DNA from 3 places in the Allobosea spartocytisi genome. Region 2 is predicted to be linked to each of the others. Evidence: predicted binding sites of a transcription regulator. Region 2 holds the regulator's gene; each other region holds the start of a gene.

Region 1 (7,448 bases), on a different contig from region 2:
CTTCTCGGCCGGATCGTCCGGGCGGGCGATGGCGAGACGTGCGCCCTGCGGCGCGTTGCTCAGGAAGACGCTGAGCGGGGTGCCGGCCATGATGCTGCGCGCCGCCGAGATCGCGGGCTGCGGCGGACGCGGGGCCGGCCTTTGCTGCTTCTGAGCTGATGCGACGGCCGGCCAAAGGCCGGCCGTGATCAGCACGACACGGCGGGAGAGGGCGCCTATGGCGGCACCGCTCTTCCGGGTCTGCATCAGCCCATCGCGGCCGCGACGGCGTCGAGCGCTTCCTGCGCCTTGCTGCCGTCCGGTCCGCCGGCCTGGGCCATGTCGCGGCGGCCGCCGCCGCCCTTGCCGCCGAGCTGCTCGGAGGCCGCGCGCACCAGCGCGACCGCATCGAAGCGCTCGGTCAGGTCGGGCGTGACGCCGACGACGACGCCGGCCTTCCCGTCATCGGCGACGCCGACGATGGCGACGACGCCGGAGCCGACGCGCGCCTTGGCCTCGTCGGCGAGGCTTTTGAGGTCCTTCATCTCGATGCCGGTGACGGCCCGCGCCAGGAGCTTGGCGCCGGCGATTTCCTGGATCGGTTCTTCGGCTGCGCCGCCGCCGCCCATGGCGAGCTTCTTGCGGGCCTCGGTCAATTCACGATCGAGCTTGCGACGCTCCTCGATCAACGCGGCCAGACGGTTTCCGGCCTCCGAGGCCGGGACCTTGAGCAGGCTCGCGAGCCCATCGAGCAGGCGCGATTCCTCGTTGAGGCGCAGGCGGGCGCCATTGCCGGTCATGGCTTCGAGACGGCGGACACCCGCCGCCACCGCGCCTTCGCCGACGATGCTGACGAGGCCGATGTCGCCGGTGCGCGCCGCATGGGTGCCGCCGCAGAGCTCGACCGAATAGGCCTTGCCGGCCGGGTTCGTGCCCATCGCGACGACGCGGACCTCGTCGCCGTATTTCTCGCCGAAGAGGGCGCGCGCGCCCGATTCGATCGCCTCGTCGACGCTCATCAGCCGGGTCGTGACCGGTTCGTTCTTCAGCACGATCGCATTGGCGATCTCCTCGACCTCGCGCAATTCCTCGGCGCTGATGGGCTTGGGATGCGAGAAGTCGAAGCGCAGCCGGTCGGGCGAGACCAGCGAGCCCTTCTGCGCGACATGGTCGCCGAGGACGAGGCGCAGCGCCTCGTGCAGCAGATGCGTCGCCGAATGGTTGGCGCGGATCGCGGTGCGGCGCTCATGATCGACGATCAGCTCGACGGCAGCGCCGAGCTTCAATTCGCCTTCCTTGACCGTGACGCTATGGGCGAAGACATCGCCGAGCTTCTTCTGGACGTCGGAGACCTCGACGACCGTGCCCGGCGCCTTGACCACGCCGGCATCGCCGACCTGGCCGCCGGACTCGCCGTAGAACGGCGTCTGGTTGACCAGCATGAAGCCGCTCTCGCCGGCCTTGAGGGACTGGACCTCGGCATTGTCGCGGATCAGCGCGGTGACCACGCCCTCGGCAATCTCGGTGTCGTAGCCGAGGAACTCGGTCGCGCCGAGCCTGTCGCGCAGCGGGTACCAGAGCGTCTCGGTCGCGGCCTCGCCGGAGCCGGACCAGGCGGCGCGCGCCTTGGCCTTCTGCTGCTGCATGGCGGCGTCGAAGCCCTCGACATCGACCGTGATCTCGCGAGCGCGCAGCGCGTCCTGCGTGAGGTCGAGCGGGAAGCCGTAGGTGTCATAGAGCGTGAACGCGACGTCGCCCTTGAGGCTCTGGCCGGCGGTCAGGTCCCTGGAGGCGTCGTCGAGCAGCGAGAGGCCGCGCGCCAGCGTGGTGCGGAAACGGGTTTCCTCCAGCTTCAGCGTCTCGGTGATCAGCGCCTCGGCGCGGACGAGCTCCGGATAGGCCCGGCCCATCTCGCGGGTCAGCACCGGCACGATCCTGTGCAGCAGCGGCTCCTTGGCGCCGAGGAGCTGCGCGTGCCGCATGCCGCGGCGCATGATCCGGCGCAGCACATAGCCGCGGCCCTCATTGGAGGGCAGCACGCCGTCGGCGATCAGGAAGGCGGAGCAGCGCAGATGGTCGGCGATGACGCGGTGGCTCGCCTTCATCGGCCCGTCGGCGGGGACCGAGGTCAGGTCGGCGATGGCGCCGATCAGGGCCCGGAACAGGTCGATATTGTAGTTGTCATGCGTGCCCTGGAGCACGGCCGCGACGCGCTCCAGCCCCATGCCGGTGTCGATCGAGGGGCGGGGCAGGTCGGTCCTGATGCCGCCCGCGGCCTCCTCGTATTGCATGAAGACGAGGTTCCAGATCTCGATGAAGCGGTCGCCATCCTCCTCGGGCGAGCCGGGCGGCCCGCCCCAGATATGGTCGCCATGGTCGTAGAAGATCTCGGAGCAGGGGCCGCAGGGGCCGGTATCGCCCATGCGCCAGAAATTGGCCGAGGTCGGGATGCGGATGATCTTGTCGTCGGTCAGGCCGGCGATCTTCTTCCAGAGGGCATGCGCCTCGTCGTCCTCGGAATAGACGGTGACGAGGAGCTTGTCCTTGGGCAGCTCGAACTCGCGCGTGACCAGCGTCCAGGCGTGGGTGATCGCCTGTTCCTTGAAATAGTCGCCGAAGGAGAAGTTCCCCAGCATCTCGAAGAAGGTGTGGTGGCGGGCGGTGTAGCCGACATTGTCGAGGTCGTTGTGCTTGCCGCCGGCGCGCACGCATTTCTGCGCCGTGGTGGCGCGGGAATAGGGACGCTTCTCCTGACCGGTGAAGACGTTCTTGAACTGCACCATGCCCGAATTGGCGAACATCAGCGTCGGGTCGTTGCGCGGCACGAGCGGGCTCGACGGCACGACCTCGTGGCCCTGAGACTTGAAGTAGTCGAGGAAGGTCGACCGGATATCGTTGACGCCGCTCATCGGTTCTTGCGCTTTTCAACACGGGCAGGGCCGGGCTGGCGCCCGGCGGGAACGACCGGTTCTAGTCAGGCCGCTCGCGCCTGTCCAGAAAGCTCGTTGCAGCGCACCGCGCGCAAGGTCTTATCGGCAAACGAAAACGGGCGGCCTGAAGGCCGCCCGCTTGATCGAACGTCATTCTCGGGCGGAGCGAAGCCCAGACTCGAGAAGCTCTCTCAGGATAGGTCGCCCCATTCGGCCTGAGATGCTCGGGTCAAGCCCGAGCATGACGGCATTGGTTGTCTCAGGCTTCGCCTTCGTCAAGATCGTCCGCGGTCGGGTCCGCCTGATCGAGAATGCGCTCGGCGACCAGACCGGAATTCTGGCGGATCGTGGCCTCGATCTTGGCGGCCATGTCCGGATTTCCCTTCAGGAAGGTCTTGGCGTTCTCGCGGCCCTGGCCGAGGCGCTGGCTGTCGAAGGAGAACCAGGCGCCCGACTTCTCGACCATGCCGGCCTTGACGCCGAGGTCGATCAGTTCGCCGACCTTCGAGATGCCCTCGCCGAACATGATGTCGAACTCGACCTGCTTGAAGGGCGGCGCGACCTTGTTCTTGACGACCTTGACGCGGACCTGATTGCCGGTCGCCTCGTCGCGCTCCTTCAGCGTCGAGACGCGGCGGATGTCGAGGCGCACCGAGGCATAGAATTTGAGCGCGTTGCCGCCGGTGGTGGTCTCCGGGCTACCGTACATCACGCCGATCTTCATGCGGATCTGATTGATGAAGATCACCATGCAGTTCGAGCGCGAGATCGAGGCGGTGAGCTTGCGCAGCGCCTGGCTCATCAGGCGGGCCTGCAGGCCGGGCTGGACATCGCCCATCTCGCCCTCGATCTCGGCGCGGGGCGTGAGCGCGGCGACCGAGTCGACCACGAGCACGTCGATGGCACCGGAGCGCACGAGGGTATCGGTGATCTCGAGCGCCTGCTCGCCGGTGTCGGGCTGGGAGATCAGCAGGTCGTCGAGATTGACGCCGAGCTTGCGGGCATAGACCGGGTCGAGCGCATGCTCGGCATCGACGAAGGCGCAGACGCCGCCCTTCTTCTGGGCTTCGGCGATGGTATGCAGCGCCAGCGTGGTCTTGCCCGAGGATTCCGGCCCATAGATCTCGATGACGCGCCCCCTGGGCAAGCCGCCGACGCCGAGCGCGATGTCGAGCCCGAGCGAACCCGTGGAGATCGTCTCGATCTCGATCGAAGGCGAGTTCTTGCCGAGCCGCATGATCGAGCCCTTGCCGAAGGCACGTTCGATCTGGGAGAGCGCCGCATCGAGCGCCTTGGCCTTGTCCATCGAGGAGCCTTCCACGAGCTTGAGATTTGCCTGATTCACGGTTCGGGCTCCTTATGGCAGGGCTGCAGAGACATCTCAATGCGTCTTGACAGGAGAATGGTCACGCTTTGTTCCTGTCGGCAAGTTCTTTTTTTGTTCCCGTTGCGGGTATGGTGACAGGAGATGTCATGAGCCCGCTCTGACCAAGGGGACAAATGGGCGATCCGCGCGGCAACCGGACATTGGGAGATCGCCCGGATCCGGTCGCTTCTCGCTCCTGCCGCCCAAGCCTCGAAGCCGTGGCCGGAGGACGACGCTTACAAGCCTGCGGGCCACTGGCCATAAACTCGCCCTTAACCTTGATCGGGCATTTCCTCGGACCAGTGAGTGGCTTCGCGCGGGCTGTACCTGCTGCGGCGCGAGGGTGGCAAACCATGCGGCTGATCGTCGGCACAATCATCGTCTTCGTCTGCGTCTTCGGTAGCTACGCGGCGATGGGCGGCCACCTCGAGGTCCTCTGGCAGCCCTTCGAGTTTGTCATCATCCTCGGTGCAGCGATCGGTGCCTTCGTCATCGGCAACCCCGCGCCGGTGCTCAAGGCCGTGCCCGCCATGCTCGGCTCGCTCATGAAGGGCGCCAAGTACAAGCAGGAATGCTACGTCGAACTGCTGGGGATGCAGTATTCATTGTACAAGCTCGTGAAGCAGAAGGGCATGCTCGCGGTCGAGCAGCACATTGAAAATCCGAGCGAATCGACGCTGTTCAACGCCTTTCCGACTTTTGCGGCGAACCATCACGCGGTCGAGTTCGTCTGCGACTACATGCGCATGTTGACGATGGGCGCCAACAACGTCCACGAGATGGACGCTCTCATGGACGAGGAACTGGAGACGCACCACCAGGAGCAGGAGCGTGTCGTTGCGGCCATGCAGTCGCTTGCCGACGGAACTCCGGCGCTCGGCATCGTCGCCGCCGTGCTCGGCGTGATCAAGACGATGGGGGCGATCACCGAGCCGCCGGAGGTGCTGGGACATCTGATCGGCGGCGCGCTCGTCGGCACCTTCTTCGGCGTCTTCGTCGCCTACGGCTTCTTCGGGCCCATGGCGCAGTCGCTCAAGGGCATCTATGAGGCGGAAGCCAAATACTACCTTTCGCTCAAGGCGGGTCTGCTCGCCCATATCGCCGGCCAGCCGCCGGTGATGGCGGTCGAATTCGCCCGCAAGGCTCTGATGAGCGACGTCCGCCCGACCTTCAGCGAAGTGGAAGCGGCGACCGCCGGCCTGCCCGCCTAGATCTGACACAATCTCCAGCAGGCACTCGATGACCAAGCCCGTCCAGCCGATCATCATCAAGAAGGTCAAGAAGGCCGCTCATGCGCACCATGGCGGCGCCTGGAAGATCGCCTATGCGGACTTCGTGACCGCCATGATGGCGTTCTTCCTGCTGATGTGGCTGATCAGCATGACGACGCAGGAGCAGAAGATCGGCCTGGCGGAATACTTCGCGCCAGCGGCTGCGAGTCTTTCAACCAGTGGCGCTGGCAGCGTCCTGATGGGCAGTGCCCTGGACAAGGCCGGCAACAGGTCGTCGGTGCCCCGCGACGCCGCGAGGGGTACGACCGGGCAGGACGACAAAGCGCGTCCGACCAATTCGGGCCACGCCAGCGACCGCGAGGCGAACCGCCCGTCTGCCGGCGTGCAAGCCAATTACAGCGCCATCGCCAGCCTCCGGCAGGCGATCCAGAGCATGCCCGAAATTGCCGAGCTGTCGCGCAACATCGTGATCGAGCCGACCAAGGAGGGGCTGAACGTTTCCCTCGTGGATGAGAACGGCCGCGCCATGTTCCCCGAGGGCTCGGTCCAGCCCTACCAGCACACCCGTCTCGTGCTGGAGGCGCTCGCGCCCACCCTGCGCCGGATGCCCAACCAACTGTCTGTCGCCGGCCACACGGCCGCCACGAGCCCGGGCGCGGTGCCGGCCGTCGATTCCTGGAGCCTCACCGCCGGGCGCGCGCTCGCCGTGCGCGAGATCCTGTCGGGTGCCGGGCTTCCCAGCAACCGCTTCACGTCCGTGGTGGGACGCGCCGACACCGAGCCGCTTTTCGTCGAGAATCCCTACATCCCGCCGAACCGACGGGTGACGATCACGCTGCTCAATGCGGAGCCACCGCTGCCCCCGGGCGCCCGTCCCTGACGGGCTAGGCACCATCGAAACGATGCTCGGTGCCAATTGTGGGTTTAAGACAAACCACGCCGTCTGATCGGAGCATAAAATCCGCTGGATGAAGCAGGATTGGCCCGCCCCGCCGTTGGGCCCGATCAGCCCATCGCCGCCTTCACCGTCTCGACGAGCTGCTTCATGGTGAAGGGCTTGGGCAGGAAGTGGAAGCTCTCGCCCTCGGGCAGGTTCTTGCGGAAGGCTTCCTCGGCATAGCCGGAGACGAAGACGACCTTGGTGTTCGGATTGCGCTGGCGCAATTCGCCGAGCAGGGTCGGGCCGTCCATTTCCGGCATCACGACATCGGAAACGACGAGGTCGATGTTGCCGTCCTTCTGCAGGAAGATGTCGAGCGCCTCGACGCCCGAGGCGGCCTCGTGGACGGTATAGCCGCGCGAGACCAGCATGCGGGCGTTGAGCGCACGCACCGCGTCCTCGTCCTCGACCAGCAGGATGACGCCGGCACCGGTGTGGTCGGCGGCGAGCTTCTTCGGCGCCTCCTTGGCGGCGGCTTCGGCGGCGATCTCCTCTTCGCTCGGGACATGGCGCGGCAGGAAGATCTGGAAGGCCGTGCCCTTGCCGACGGTGGAGTCGACGAAGACGTAGCCGCCCGTCTGCTTGACGATGCCGTAGACCATGGAGAGGCCCAAGCCCGTGCCCTTGCCGACCTCCTTGGTGGTGAAGAAGGGTTCGAAGATCTTGTCGAGATGCTCCTGCGGGATGCCGGTGCCGCTGTCCTCGACCTCGAGCAGCACGTAATCGTCGATCGGCAGCGCCTCGTGGCCGAAGCTCACGCAATCCTCGCGGGCGACGTTGCGGGTGCGCACGGTCAGCTTGCCGCCGTCGGGCATGGCGTCGCGGGCGTTGACGGCGAGGTTGACGATGACCTGCTCGAGCTGGCCGAGATCGGCCTTGACCGGCCAGAGATCGCGGCCCTGGCGGACGTCGAGCGTGACCTTGTCGGCGACGACCCGCTTCAGCATCAGCGAGAGATCCGAGAGCACCTCGCCGAGCTCCAGCACCTGCGGACGCAGGGT
Region 2 (7,448 bases):
CGGCGCCGTCGGCGCCATGCGCGGCAAGATGATGTCGGTGAAGGCCCCGGCCGATGCCATCGACATTGTCGGCACCGGCGGCGATTCGTCGGGTTCCTACAATGTCTCGACGCTGGCCTCGATCATCACCGCCGCTTGCGGCGTGCCTGTCGCCAAGCACGGCAACCGCGCGGCGTCGTCACGTTCGGGCGCGGCGGACGTGCTGACCGCGCTCGGCGTCAAGGTCGGGCTCGACCCGGCCGGCACGGAACGCTGCATCCGCGAGGCCGGCGTCGGCTTCATGTTCGCGCCGACGCATCACGCCTCGATGCGCCATGTCGCGCCGGTGCGCACCGAGCTCGGCACGCGCACCATCTTCAACCTGCTCGGCCCGCTCTCCAATCCGGCCGGCGTCAAGCGCCAGCTCGTCGGGGCCTTCTCCGAGACCTGGCTGGAACCGATGGTCAAGGTGCTGGCCACGCTCGGCTCGACCCGCGTCTGGGCCGTGCACGGCTCGGATGGACTCGACGAGATCACCACCACCGGTCCGACCCGCGTCGTTTCGCTGGAGAACGGCAAGATCGAGAGCTTCTCGATCAGCCCGGCCGATATCGGCCTCGCCCTCGCCAAGCCCGAGGATCTGCGCGGCGGCACGCCCGAGCAGAACGCCGCAGCCCTCAATGCCGTGCTTGGCGGCGAGAAGACCGCCTTCCGCGACATCGCGGCCTTCAATGCGGCGGCGGGACTGCTCATCGCCGGCAAGGCGGGGGATCTGAAGGACGGCTTCGCCCAGGCCACGGCCGCGCTCGATTCCGGCAAGGCCAAGGCGACGCTCGCGAAGCTCATCGCCGTCTCGAACGGCTGAGGAGGCTGGCCATGACCGACATCCTCGCGAAGATCGAAGCCTATAAGCGCCAGGAGATCGCCGCCGCCAAGGCTGCGATCCCACAGGCCGAGATCGAGCGCCGCGCGCACGCCGCCGGCAAGCCGCGTGGCTTCGCCGACGCTCTCGCCGCCAAGGTTGCAGCCGGGACGCCGGCGCTCATCGCCGAGATCAAGAAGGCGAGCCCGTCCAAGGGGCTGATCCGCGCCGATTTCGACCCGCCGGCGCTGGCACGCGCCTATGCGGCGGGCGGCGCGGCCTGCATCTCGGTGCTGACCGACGCGCCCTCCTTCCAGGGCCAGCCGGAATTCCTGACGCAAGCGCGCGAGGCTTGCGGCCTGCCGGGGCTGCGCAAGGATTTCCTCTACGACCCCTATCAGGTCTTCGAGGCCCGCGCCTGGGGCGCCGATTGCATCCTGATCATCATGGCCGGCGTCGACGACGCCACCGCCCGGGTGCTCAACGACACGGCGCGCGAACTCGGCATGGATGTCCTCGTCGAGATCCATGACGATGCCGAGCTCGACCGGGCGCTCAAGCTCGAAAGCCGGCTGCTCGGCATCAACAACCGCGACCTGCGCAGCTTCAACGTCGATCTCGCCGTGACCGAGCGGCTGGCGCCGCGCGTGCCGTCCGACCGCATCGTCATCAGCGAGAGCGGCATCTTCACCCACGCCGACATTCAGCGTCTCGGCAAGGTCGGCGTCGAAACATTCCTCGTCGGTGAAAGCCTGATGCGACAGGCCGATGTCGCGGCCGCGACCGCGCTGCTGCTCACCGGCAAGGCGCGCGAGAACGCGGCGTGAGCCGGCTCAGCCATCTCGACGCGCAAGGCGCCGCGCATATGGTCGATGTCGGCGACAAGGCCGAGACCGGCCGCATCGCCGTCGCCGAAGGCTGCGTCGTGATGGCGCCTGAAACCATCGCGATCGTGCGCGACGGCAACGCCAAGAAAGGCGATGTGCTCGGCACAGCCCGGCTCGCCGGCATCATGGCGGCCAAGCGCACCCATGAACTGATCCCGCTCTGCCACCCGCTGCTGCTGAGCAAGATCGCTGTCGATCTCGAACTGGACGAGGCCCTGCCCGGCGTGCGCGTCCGCGCCGAGGTCAAGATGAAGGGGCAGACCGGCGTCGAGATGGAGGCGCTGACCGCCGTCTCCGTCGCCTGCCTGACCGTCTACGACATGGTCAAGGCCGTCGACCGGGCGATGCGGATCGAAGGCATCCGCCTGCTGCACAAATCCGGCGGACAATCCGGCGATTACGACGCCAAGGCGCTCTGACATGGCTCTCACCCCGGTTCCCGTCGCGCTCAAGGCCCTGCTCGACAGCGTTCCGGGGCCGACGGGCAGCGAGATGCTGCCCCTGGCGCGCTGCGCCTGGCGCGTGCTCGCGGCCGATGTGAAGGCGCTGCGCACCCAACCGCCTTTCGCCAACTCCGCCATGGACGGCTATGCCGTCCGCGCCGCCGACATGGAAGCCGGCAAGCAACTCCGCGTGATCGGCGAATCCGCGGCGGGGCGGCGTTTCGACGGCAGCGTCCGCCCGGGCGAGGCTGTGCGGATCTTCACCGGCGCGCCGATGCCGGAGGGCGCAGACAGCGTCCTCATGCAGGAGAATGCCGATGGCGTCGGCAGCGAAACCATCACGGTGCGCGTGCCGGCCCATAAGGGCCAGTTCGTCAGGGCGGCCGGGCTCGATTTCCGTCACGGCGACGTGCCATTGACGGCTGGGCGCGTGCTCGACAGCGCCGCGCTTGGCCTCGCCGCCGCGATGGGGCATCCGCAATTGCCGGTACGCTGCAAGCCGCGCGTCGCCATCCTCGCCACCGGCGACGAATTGGTGGCGCCGGGCGAGCCGACCGGGCCGGACCAGATCGTCGCCTCGAACTCCTTCTCGCTGATGGCACTGGTGGAAAAGGCCGGCGGCGAGGCGCTCGACCTCGGCATCGCCCGCGACGATCACGACGACCTCGCGGCGCGGATCGCCGCCGCCCAGGCCGCGGAAGCCGACGTCCTGATCACCCTCGGCGGCGCCTCCGTCGGCGATCACGACCTCGTGCAGGAGGCGCTGAAGCGGGCCGGCATGAGCCTCGGTTTCTGGAAGATCGCGATGCGGCCGGGCAAGCCGATGATGACCGGCCGGCTTGGCCGCATGGTGGTGCTCGGGCTGCCCGGCAATCCGGTCTCGTCGATCGTCTGCGGCCATCTCTTCCTGCTGCCGCTGATCGAGGCGCTGCTGGGCATGGCCGATCCGGATCGTGACCGCAGCATTCCGGCGATTCTCGGAAAAGATATGCCGGCTAATGATGAGCGCGAGGACTATCTTCGCTCGGATCTTGCCCTGACGCCGGCCGGCTGGATGGTGACGCCCTTCGACAGGCAGGATTCCTCGATGCTGGGCACCTTGGCGCGCGCCAAGGCCCTGACGATCCGGCCGGCGCATGCAGAGCCGGCTCACAAAGGCGATATCTGCCGCATTCTGCCGCTGCGGTAGCAGTCGCTTGCGGAACACAAGGCGAACAGTTATAGTGTTCTGGCTTTGTTTCGAATCTGTATCGCGGGCACCGGCGGGGACCATGCTGACACGCAAGCAACACGAACTCCTGCGCTTCATCCAGGAACGCTTGCGCGAAAGCGGCGTGCCCCCTTCCTTCGACGAGATGAAGGATGCGCTCGACCTGCGCTCGAAATCCGGCATCCACCGGCTGATCATGGCGCTGGAAGAGCGCGGTTTCATCCGCCGCCTGCCCAATCGGGCGCGGGCCCTCGAAGTCATCAAGATGCCGGACGGGCTCGCTGGCCCGCAGCCGCGACGCTTCAACCCGGCCGTCGTACAGGGCGGCCTCGGCTCGCAGCCCTCCCTCGCCAAGCCGCGCCCTGCCCCGGCCGATGACGACGCCCGTTCCCCGGTCGCGATTCCCGTCATGGGCCGCATCGCCGCCGGCACGCCGATCTCGGCGATCCAGAGCCGCAGCCATACGGTTTCGCTGCCGCCCGACATGCTCGGTTCGGGCGAGCATTATGCGCTCGAGGTGCGCGGCGATTCGATGGTCGAGGCCGGCATCCTCGACGGCGACACCGTGATCATCCGCAAGCAGGACACGGCAAACACCGGCGACATCATCGTTGCGCTGATCGACGAGGAGGAGGCGACGCTGAAGCGTCTGCGCCGGCGTGGCTCCTCGATCGCGCTCGAAGCCGCCAATCCGGCCTATGAGACACGCGTGCTGGGCCCCGACCGCGTCAAGATCCAGGGCCGGCTGGTCAACCTGCTGCGCCGCTACTGAGCGAACTCGGCCTCGTCCGACGCGACCTCCGGAGCAGCAGAGGCCCGTGTCGCAGCGGGGGCCGGCGCGCTGGGCCGAGCTGCGGCTTCGGAAGGCTTGCGGCGGCTCCAGGGCCGGTCTGCGACGGCGTTTTCCGAGGAATGGCTGCGCCAGCCGAAGGCGGCGCGGTAGAGCGAGGTTGCACCGTCCCGCGACAGCGCCATCCGATCGACGAGCCTGGCCTCGCAAGGCGCGCTCCAGGGAATGTTGGTGACGACGAGATCGGCGCGGCGGCAATCCTCGATGATGGCGATCCGATCCCGGGCATAGGAGATGCTGCGCCCGTCGGCGGTTCGGACGATGCAGGCATTGGCGTCGCAGGCGATGCCGGCACGCAGGGTCGCGTCGTCCGGCGCGCGGCTGTCGCCATCGGAAGCGAGCCATTGCTGCAGGACGAAGCGGCTCGGCCGGCCGGCGATGGCGAGGCGGCCGTCGCTGCCGCGCACGGCGATGCCGGAGCCGTCACGCTCGATCAGGATCTCGGGCCGCTCCGGCTTCGCGGCGAAGGCGACGCCGAAGATGAGCGGCAGCGCCGCCAGCCAGCGCAGCCCCGTGGTCCAGAGCGTGATCCAGAGCAGCGAAGCGGCAAAGGAGAGCAGCACGGCCTGGCCGAATGCCACCACCGTCACGGTCGAATGGTCGATGGTGGCGACCCAATGCGCGACTTTCAACACGATGTCGGAAGCGAGCCCCATCAGCGCCCAGGCCGGCCAGTCCAGACCGAAGGGGTAGGCCAGCACGCCGAACACCGCCGCCGGCATCACGAAGAGCGAGACGAAGGGCAGCGCCATGGCATTGCCGAGCAGGCCGAAGGGATTGAAAGTCTGGAAATGATAGGCGCCGAAGGGCGCCGTCGCGGCCGTGGCGAGGAGCGTCGTCACCACGATGCCGAGCGAGGCCGTCCAGAGCGTGCCCAAGGGCCAGGGCAAGGCCGTCGGCGGCTTCGACCGGTCGCGCTTCTCCCAGCGCTCGGCGAAAGCGACCAGCGCCGCGACCGCACCGAAGGACATCTGGAAGCTCGGGCCGAGCAGGGCCTCGGGCTCGCGCAGCAGCACGATGATCGCGGCGAGCGCGAGATTGCGCATGCTGAGCGCCGCCCGGTCGACGAGGATCGCGCCGAGCATGACCAGCGTCATGATGAGCGAACGTTCCGTCGCGACGTCGCTGCCGGAGAAGATGCAATAGGCGGTGGCGCCGATCATCGCCGCGATCGCCGCGATCTTCTTCACCGGCCAGCCGAGCGCCAGCGTCTGCGACAGCGCCAGCAGAGCCCGCACGAGCCAGAAGATCGTCCCGGCTGCAAGCACCATGTGCAGGCCGGAGATCGAGACGATATGATAGATACCGGCGGCGCGCAGATCGTTGTTCGACGCCTCGGTGATGAGGCCGCGCTTGCCGGTGACGAGCGCGGCCGCGACCGCCCCGCCCTGCCCGCCGCCGACGCTGGCGATGCGCTGCGTGAGGATGTTGCGCGCCTTGTCGATCTCCACGTCGAGCGCGAGGCGCCATGGCAGGGGATGCGGCGCCGGGACGAGTGCGATCTTGCCGGCGATGCTGCCGACGGCGCCGATGCCGCGGAAGAAGGCGTCGCGCCCGAAATCATAGCCTCCGGCGCGGGCCGGCCCCGGTGGCGGCAGGAGCCGCGCGGTGCCGGCGATATGGTCGCCGGGCGCGACCGTGCCGCTGCGAATGTTGACGCGCACGCGCTTCGGCCGGCTCTCGGGCGGCACGCCGGCGATGTCCGTCACCACCAGGACGAGGCGGGCGCCGGCATCGCGCGCCTCGACGCTCTCGACGAAGCCGGTGATCTTGCCGATGCGCGGCCGCTCCAGCATCGGCGCGGCGATATCGGCCGTGCGCCAGACGCCTGCTGCGAAGCCGGCGAAGGCCGCGGCGAAGGCGATGCAGACTGCGGCAGCGGCGGGTCGCAGACGCAGTGCGACAGCGAGGCCGCCGGACAGGACGAAGCCCGCGAGCGGCGCCCAGAGTGCGGGTTCCCGATCGGCGGCGAAATAGAGCAGGATGCCGAAGCCCATCGCCACGGGCAGCCACAGGAACGGGCGGCGGCGCTCGGCCTCCTGCGCCAACGACGCGCCAAGCCAGTCCCGCAGCGCCTGGAGGCGCTCGGCCAGCGGCAGGCTTCCCAGCGCGACTGGCGGCAGGCGCGCCGGCAGGATGCCGGCGACGGCCCTCAGCGCGCTCCGGCGCTCCGGCGATGCAGGTTGCCGCGCCATCCCCCTTCCCAGCCCCTGCCTGTCGGTTGCGCATTGAACGCTTAACCGCCCGGCGAAGCCATGTTACAGGGCGCGCGCTGGTTGTCATGCACGCTTTGGCGTGAAGGCCGGCGCCACATCCTCAAGTCTTGCCCCGGGCGGTTTCATCGCCCGGTCGGAGCTGCCTTCCATGAGCAACGCCGTCGTCACGCGCTTTGCGCCGTCCCCCACCGGATTCCTGCATATCGGCGGCGCCCGCACCGCGCTGTTCAACTGGCTCTATGCCCGCCGGCACGGCGGCAAGATGCTGCTGCGAATCGAGGACACCGACCGCGAACGCTCGACCGACGCCGCCATCGCCGCGATCCTCGACGGGCTGGAATGGCTCGGCCTCGATTGGGACGGACAGACGGTCTACCAGTTCCAGCGCGCGGCACGGCACCGCGAGGTGGCCGAGCAGATGCTCGCCGCCGGCAAGGCCTATTATTGCTACGCCAGCCAGGCCGAGCTCGAGGAGATGCGCGAGAAGGCGCGCGCCGAAGGCAAGCCGCTGCGCTATGACGGGCGCTGGCGTGACCGCGATCCGGCGACCGCCCCGGAAGGCGTGAAGCCGGTGATCCGGCTCAAGGCGCCGCAGACCGGCGAGACGGTGGTGAATGACGAGGTGCAGGGCCGCGTCGTCTGGCAGAACGAGAATCTCGACGACCTCGTGCTGCTGCGCTCGGACGGGACGCCGACCTATATGCTCGCGGTCGTCGTCGACGATCACGACATGGGCGTCACCCACATCATCCGCGGCGACGACCACCTGACCAACGCAGCTCGCCAGACCCAGATCTACGATGCGCTGGGCTGGGACGTGCCGAGCATGTCGCATATCCCTCTGATCCACGGGCCTGACGGAGCCAAGCTGTCCAAGCGCCACGGCGCGCTCGGCATCGATGCCTATCGCTCGATGGGTTATCTGCCGGCGGCGCTGCGCAACTATCTCGTGCGGCTGGGCTGGAGCCATGGCGATCAGGAGATCTTCTCGACGCAGGAGA
Region 3 (7,448 bases), on a different contig from region 2:
CGCTGAACGATGCCGGCGCCCGCCCGGCGATGATGCGCTCGAAGATCGCGCGTCAGTCGTAGCGGGGTGCCGATTTCCGACGGAGACGTGGCGTCATCCCGGACAAGCTGCGTAGCAGCGCAGATTCGGGATCCATCGTAATCGAGCCCTGCAGACGCTCAGCGCTTGCAGGGCTTGTTCATGAAGGAGCCGCAGTCATAGGGCTGCGAGAGCTGCTCGCGGATCGAATAGTCCTTGCCTTCGAAGTGGTTGACGATGTCGTCGATGCGCCAGCCGCCGTCCTCCCTGATCATCTGGAATTGGACGGTCACGGGCTTGCCGAAGCTGCGGAAATTGGCCAGCACCGTGGCCTTTCCGGCCGCGACCGGGATCGTGTCGAAGTTCAGCTTCTTGATCTCGCCGTCCTGGCCGTTGAGGAACGGGTCGGCGCCGATCTGACCCATATCGCCGCTCTCGTCCTGATAAAGGTCGTCGCGGGCGAAGAGCGCGGCGAGGCTCCTGCTCATCAGCCGGTCGCGATGTGGCGGGCGCCAGGCCGGCGGCCGGGCCTTGCCCTTGGCGGCGAGCATCTTGATCGTGATGGCGTAGCCTTCTTCCACCGGCCCGCGCGGCACGTCGTCACCGGCGCGAGCCGAAACCGCCAGGACGGCGAACAGGCCGGTCAGGGCGAGCGCCAGCGCGACATTCCGGAGGATCTGCCTCACGCCTCGTCCTCGTCGTTTCCAAACAAGCCGAACTGGGCCGTCTCGCGCGAGGGCTCAGGCATGCCGAGATGGCGGAAGGCGTGCGGCGTCAGCAGGCGCCCGCGCGGCGTGCGCTGGATGAAGCCCTGCTGGAGCAGGAAGGGCTCGATGATCTCCTCGATCGCGTCGCGCGGCTCGGAGAGCGAGGCGGCGATGGTCTCGATGCCGACCGGGCCGCCGCCGAAATTGATCGCGACGGTGGTGAGGTAGCGCCGGTCCATCTGGTCGAGGCCGATCGCGTCGACGTCGAGCAGGGAGAGCGCCTTGTCGGCGACCTTGCGGGTGACGATCGGGTCGCCGTCGACGATGGCGAAATCGCGCACACGGCGCAGCAGGCGCCCGGCGATGCGCGGCGTCCCGCGGGAGCGCTTCGCGATCTCGTTGGCGCCATCGTCGGACATCGGTACGCCGAGCACGCGGGCGCCGCGCGAGACGATGCCCTGCAATTCCTCGACCGTGTAGAACTGCAGGCGGATCGGGATGCCGAAGCGGTCGCGCAGCGGCGTGGTCAGCAGGCCGGCGCGGGTGGTGGCGCCGACGAGGGTGAATTTGGGCAGGTCGATCTTGACCGAACGCGCGGCCGGGCCTTCGCCGATGATCAGATCGAGCTGATAGTCCTCCATCGCCGGATAGAGGATTTCCTCGACCGCCGGGTTGAGGCGGTGGATCTCGTCGATGAAGAGCACGTCGCGCTCTTCGAGATTGGTGAGCTGGGCCGCGAGATCGCCGGCCTTGGCGATGACGGGGCCGGAGGTCGAGCGGAAATTGACGCCGAGCTCGCGCGCCACGATCTGCGCCAGCGTCGTCTTGCCGAGGCCGGGCGGGCCGACGAAGAGGACATGGTCGAGCGCGTCGCCACGCGTGCGGGCGGCGTTGATGAAGACCTGGAGATTGGCGCGCGCCGCTGCCTGGCCGGTGAAATCGGACAGCGAAAGCGGCCGCAGCGAGGTCTCGCTGTCGTCCTCGCGGCGTTCGGCCGTCATCAGCCCGGAGCGCTTGGGTTCGCTCACAGTGCGATCTCCAGCTCGATGGCGTCGTGGATCGGAATGTCCTTGTATCCTGTCTTGATGATGGTCGGCACGACGGAGCGATAGGCGTCGATCGCGTCGAGATAAAGCCCGGACAGCCGAAAGCCGCGCCGCTGATAGAAGACGAGGCCCGGCATGTTGTCGTTGGTCAGCATGGCCTTGAGCCGTTTCGCCCCCGCCGCTCTCGCGGCCGCGATCACCGCATCGAGCATCTGGATGGCGACGCCTTCGCCGGGTCTCAGCGAATGCAGGGCGCAGAGATAGGCCGTCTCGCCCCGGATCGTCCAGCTCGCCAGCGCGGCGGTTCGCCCGTTCGGCTCGTAGAGGCCGAGGGCGTCGATCTCGGCCACGTCATAGACGTGGAGGTCGATCATCATGCGGTGCGAGCCCCAGGCCACCATCATGATCTTGAGCAGTTCGCCCTTGTCGGTGACGACGCGCAGTTCGAGATCGTCCGGCTCGCCGGCCGGGCTCACTTCGCCAGCTCCTTCAGGCCGAGCTTGATGAGCTGGGCGGTGCCGGCGCCGTCCCCGGCCTCCTTCGCCGCCGCGGCGATCGCGGCAATGGCCTGAGCCTGCGGGTAGCCGAGATTGGCCAGCGCCGAGACGGCATCGGCCACGGGCTGGGGCAGCTTCCTGTCCTCGAGCGCGCCGGAGAGCTGGGCGAGACTCGGATCGACATGGCCGAAGGCCGGCGCCTTGTCCTTCAGCTCGGCGCAGAGGCGCTGCGCCAGCTTGGGGCCGACGCCCGGCGCGCGGGCGATGGCCGCCTTGTCATTGGTGGCGATGGCGGTGGCGAGGCCGCCGGGGTCGAGCGTCGAGAGGATGGCGAGCGCGACCTTGGCACCGACGCCCTGCACCACCTGCATCAGCCGGAACCAGTCGCGCTCGGCATCGGACATGAAGCCGTAGAGGCGGATCGCATCCTCGCGGACATGGGTCTCGATCGAGAGCACCGCCGCCTCGCCGGGCTTGGGAAGCCGCTGGAGCGTGCGCGAGGAGCATTGCACGACATAGCCGACGCCCTGCACGTCGATGATGACGTGATCTTCGCCATAGGAGTCGATCAGGCCCTTGAGCTTGCCGATCATCGTGTGGATTCCCCGGCCGTCATTCAGCCCGCCGCGCGCATCTGCGCGACCAGGGCCCTCATGCCGCGATGCTGGGCATGGCAGATCGCGACGGCCAGCGCATCCGCCGCGTCGGCGGAGCTGGTCTCGGCCTTGGGCAGCAGCACGCGGATCATCGCCTGGACTTGCTTCTTGTCGGCATGGCCGACGCCGACCACGGTCTTCTTGACGAGATTGGCGGCATATTCCGCCACGCTCAGCCCCGCCAGCGATGGCACCACCAGCGCGATGCCGCGGGCCTGTCCGAGCTTCAGCGCCGATTGCGGGTCGCGGTTGACGAAGGTCTCCTCCACCGCCGCCTCATGCGGCTTGTGGGTCGCGATCACCTTGCCGATGCCTTCGTGAAGCTGCCGCAGCCGGTCGCCGAGCGGCAGCGCGCCATCGCTCTCGATACAGCCGCAGGCGACGAAGGAGAGCTTGCTGCCCTCCGAGATGACGATCCCCCAGCCGGTCTTCCGGAGGCCGGGATCGATGCCGAGGATGCGAATCGGAGGTGCCATGGTGCCTCAAACTAGCGGGTGTTTCGGATTTGTCCCATGTGATGCGCCGGCATGGATGAATTCTCCTCATCGGACACATCAGAAAGGACGATTTCCTTTTCCAGCCGGGGAGGGACATGGTGCAGTTCGTTTCCCTCCTCGCATTTCTCCCGTGATGTCCGGCCTGCAAAACCTGTTCTTTCCGGCTCTCGCTGGCGACGGCGTCGTCGTTCTCCTCGCCGCTACATTGCTGGGGGGGCTGGTGCGCGGCTTCACCGGATTCGGCTTCGCGATGGTGTTCATGCCGCTCGCCTCGGTGGTGTTGGGGCCGGTCGCGGCGCTGGGGCTGATCTGGTTCATCGACCTGCCCGTGGCCCTGCCGGTCGCTGCCCGGAGCGCGAGACATGCCGAATGGCGGGAGATCGTGCCGCTGCTCGTTACCGCGACGCTCGCCTTGCCGGCCGGCGTCTGGCTGCTCACCTGGCTCGATCGCGAAACGATGCGCTGGGTGCTGGCGCTGCTGGTGCTGGCGGCCGTCGGCCTGATGGCCTCGGGCTGGCGCTATCACGGGCGGCCGAGCGTCTCGCTCTCGCTCGGCGTCGGCGCGCTCTCCGGCTTGTGCAACGGCATGGCCTCGATCGGCGGGATGCCGCTCGCCGTGTTCTGGCTTGGCGCGCAGCGCAACGACCGCCACAAGACGCGCGCCAACCTGCAGACCTTTTTCGGGATCTCGACCTTCATCAGCGGCGCGGTGCTGTGGTGGAAGGGCATCCTCACCCTGCAGGCGCTGCTGACGGCGGTGCCGCTTTTCGCCGTCTACGCGATCGGCTTCTGGGGCGGCGTGCATGGCTTCCGCCTCGCCTCGGAGGCGAGCTTCCGGCGCGGCGCCTATCTGGTGATCTTCCTCAGCGCCCTGGTCAGCCTGCCGCTCTGGGATGCGATGATCGGGCGTTGAAGGGCGTCATGCTCGGGCTCGCCCCGAGCATCTCATCGAAAGGGAGGCTCCAGAGCCTCCTTCGGCCCGGGATTCTCGGGTCTGCGCTCCGCTTCGCCCGAGAATGACGCCGTGAAGCGAGCCGGCTCCCCTCAGGCGCTGAGCTTGGCCATGATGTCGTCGGCGATCTCGAAATTGGCGAAGACGTTCTGGACGTCGTCGTCATTGTCGAGCGCTTCCATCAATCGCATCATCGAGGCGGCCTTCTCCTCGTCGAGCGGGGCCGAGGTCGTCGGCCGCCAGACGGGCTTCGCGGAGGCAGGCGCGCCGAGCGCGGCTTCGAGGGCCTTCGAGACCTCGTTCAGGGCGTCGAAGGCGCAGAGAATGGTGTGGCCGTTCTCGTCGGAGATCACGTCGTCGGCGCCGGCCTCGATCGCCGCTTCCATCACTGTGTCGGCGTCGCCGGCCTCCGGCGGATAGCTGATCTCGCCGACGCGGTTGAACATGAAGGAGACGGAGTTGCTTTCGCCGAGCGCGCCGCCCGACTTGGTGAAGTAGGAGCGCACGGCGGAAGCCGTGCGGTTGCGGTTGTCGGTCAGCGCCTCGACGATGACGGCTGCGCCGCCCGGGCCGTAGCCCTCGTAGCGGACCTCGTCATAATTGTCGCCTTCGCCGCCGGCCGCCTTGTTGATGGCGCGCTGGATGTTGTCCTTGGGCATGTTCTCGGCGCGCGCGGCGAGCACGGCCATGCGCAGGCGCGGGTTCATGTTGGGATCCGGCATGCCCATCTTGGCGGCGACGGTGATTTCGCGGGCCAGTTTCGAGAACAGCTTGGAACGCACCGCGTCCTGCTTGCCCTTGCGGTGCATGATGTTCTTGAACTGTGAATGGCCGGCCATGGGCTTCCGTTGCCTTCTGCGATTGATCCGTAACGCGCCTGGTCCGGGCGGCGTTCCAGCCCAGTGATCCAGCAAAGCGGCCTTATAGGCGGCGGATTTGCCCGCAGGCAAGCGGGATGCAGCCCTGTCCGGGCCTCCCATTAGATGAATCTTTACCGTGCAAGCGCAGCATTCAGGGCAGTACCGACCCGCGCCCCGCTACCGCTCCCGCCATCCCGAGTGACACCTTGACCACCAAAACGATCGCCGGGCAGGAGCACCGTTTTCGCGCCTTCCAGATCTCGGAGCGCGACCTGGCGCTGCTGGCGGCGCTGGCGGGTTTCGCGCGCGAGCGCCTGCCCTCGCTGCTGCCGCAACTGCACGAACAGTTCGCGCCCTGGCCGGAGATCGCCAAGGCTCTGAGCCAGCCGCAGGTTCACGAGCGACGGCTGGCACACTGGATCCGGTTGGCCTCGGGCGATTTCGGCGAAGGGTTCACGGAGTCGGCCCGCAGCCTGGCGACGGCTTTCCACGAGCATGGCGTCCCGATCTATGCGGTCGTCATCTGCCACGGCATCGTGGTCAACGCCCTGATCGCCGAACTCGGGCTCGATCAGCGCAGATTGACGAGCCTGAGCGGGCGCTGGCGCCGTGCGCGCCTCGATACCGGGATCGCCACGCGTGCGGCCCTGTCCAAGGCCGCCCAGTTCGACCTCGAGCTCCTCCTCGAGACCTATGCGCTGGTCGAGCAGGACCGCCGTGACGCCACGCGCCGGCAGATCGAAGCCTTCGAGGGCACGGTTCGCGACGTCGTGAGCGCCGTCGGCTCGGGCGCGGTGAAGGTCGAGAGCCTGGCCGCCACCATGGAGGCCGTCGTCGGCGAGACCAGCGCGCAGGCTTTCATGGCCGTGCGGACCGCGGATGACGCGTCGAGCAATGTCAGCAATGTCGCGGCGGCCACGAACGAGCTGTCGATCTCGCTCGACCATGTCGCGGCGGAGGTCGTCCGCGCCTCGGAACTGGCCCATGAGGCGGATGCGGCCGCGCAGCAGACGGATGCGATCGTCCAGAGCCTGTCGCGCTCGGCCAACACGATCGGATCGGTCGTCGAGCTGATCCAGATGATCGCGAGCCAGACCAATCTGCTCGCCCTCAACGCCACGATCGAGGCGGCGCGCGCCGGCGAGGCCGGGCGCGGCTTCGCCGTCGTCGCGACGGAGGTGAAGCAATTGTCGGCCCGGACGGCGCAGGCGACAGGCGAGATCGCCGCGCAGGTGCCGGCGATGCAGGCGGCGACGCGCGAGGCGGTCGCGGCGCTCGAACGCATCGTCGCCTTCGTCAGCCAGGTCAGCGGGATCGCCTCGGTCGTCGCCGCCAGCATCGACGAGCAGCGGGCTGCGACGCAGGAGATCGCCCGCAGCGCGCATCAGGCCGCGGTGGGCACGGAGGCGAATGCCGATGCGATCGGCAAGCTGAGCACGCGGGCGCAGGAGGCGGGCAATGCCGTCTCCGAGGTGCTGGGTGTCGCCGGCGCGCTCTCCCGGCACGCGGCCGGCATGAGCGAGGCCTTCGAGACCTTGATCCGGCAGTCCCGCGCCGTCGCTTCCGATCGGAAAGCGGAGCCGGCTTTCCGGAACCATAGGTTGCAATGACAAGCAGATAGATCGCCGCTCATGGGTCCGCTGGGACGCGCGGCGATCTAACCGAGCGGGCCTTGGCTCAGGCGGCCCAGCCGGGCAGGGCCTCGCTCAGATGCGGGCCGATGCGGACCGCCCAAGTGGCTTTGGCCAGCCCGGTCGCGTCGTCGATCTCGACGGCGATGCCCGAGAGCGTGCCTTCGCCGGTGGCCGGCTCCAGCCGCGCGCCCGGCACCTTCTGCAGGAAGCGGCGCACCGGCTCGTCCTTCTGCATGCCGAGCACGGAATCATAGTCGCCGCACATGCCGGCATCGGATTGATAGGCGGTTCCGGCCGGCAGGATGCGCGTGTCCGAGGTCGGAGCGTGGGTATGGGTACCCACCACGAGGCTGGCGCGGCCGTCGAGGAAATAGGCCATGGCCTGCTTCTCGCTCGTCGCCTCGGCATGGACATCGACGATGACGGCATCCGCGACCTCGCCGAGCGGGCAAGCGGCGAGCTCGCGCTCGACGGCGGCGAAGGGGTCGTCCAGCGGGTCCATGAAGAGCCGGCCCATGACGTTGACGACGAGCACCCGGGCGCCGTTGCGGGCTTCGACGACCGTGGCGCCACGGCCGGGC

The links. Region 2 encodes LexA, which represses DNA repair genes until DNA is damaged. Its sites were predicted from a motif close to TGTTCNNNNTGTGTTCNG; they were not measured.
Region 1: recA (recombinase RecA) is a predicted target of LexA. The motif match lies at 4,338-4,355, and genes of this name have one in related genera.
Region 3: ruvC (crossover junction endodeoxyribonuclease RuvC) is a predicted target of LexA. The motif match lies at 3,420-3,437, and genes of this name have one in related genera.

What each region holds. Positions count from the first base shown of each region.
Region 1 covers NZ_JACXWY010000043.1:5,835-13,282, reverse strand. Annotated here, with positions in the region: gene IED13_RS27945 (hypothetical protein) at 1-246, opposite strand, end outside; gene alaS (alanine--tRNA ligase) at 246-2,888, opposite strand; gene recA (recombinase RecA) at 3,169-4,215, opposite strand; gene motA (flagellar motor stator protein MotA) at 4,629-5,486, shown strand; gene IED13_RS27925 (flagellar motor protein MotB) at 5,515-6,387, shown strand; gene cckA (cell cycle histidine kinase CckA) at 6,513-7,448, opposite strand, start outside.
Region 2 covers NZ_JACXWY010000023.1:32,816-40,263, forward strand. Annotated here, with positions in the region: gene trpD (anthranilate phosphoribosyltransferase) at 1-844, shown strand, start outside; gene trpC (indole-3-glycerol phosphate synthase TrpC) at 856-1,668, shown strand; gene moaC (cyclic pyranopterin monophosphate synthase MoaC) at 1,665-2,147, shown strand; gene IED13_RS24215 (molybdopterin molybdotransferase MoeA) at 2,149-3,360, shown strand; gene lexA (transcriptional repressor LexA) at 3,443-4,153, shown strand; gene IED13_RS24225 (ComEC/Rec2 family competence protein) at 4,147-6,426, opposite strand; gene gltX (glutamate--tRNA ligase) at 6,596-7,448, shown strand, end outside.
Region 3 covers NZ_JACXWY010000022.1:4,078-11,525, forward strand. Annotated here, with positions in the region: gene IED13_RS23710 (hypothetical protein) at 1-62, shown strand, start outside; gene IED13_RS28970 (DUF3828 domain-containing protein) at 159-704, opposite strand; gene ruvB (Holliday junction branch migration DNA helicase RuvB) at 701-1,726, opposite strand; gene IED13_RS23725 (hypothetical protein) at 1,750-2,247, opposite strand; gene ruvA (Holliday junction branch migration protein RuvA) at 2,244-2,861, opposite strand; gene ruvC (crossover junction endodeoxyribonuclease RuvC) at 2,885-3,400, opposite strand; gene IED13_RS23740 (sulfite exporter TauE/SafE family protein) at 3,555-4,334, shown strand; gene IED13_RS23745 (YebC/PmpR family DNA-binding transcriptional regulator) at 4,466-5,212, opposite strand; gene IED13_RS23750 (globin-coupled sensor protein) at 5,440-6,843, shown strand; gene IED13_RS23755 (TIGR00282 family metallophosphoesterase) at 6,911-7,448, opposite strand, start outside.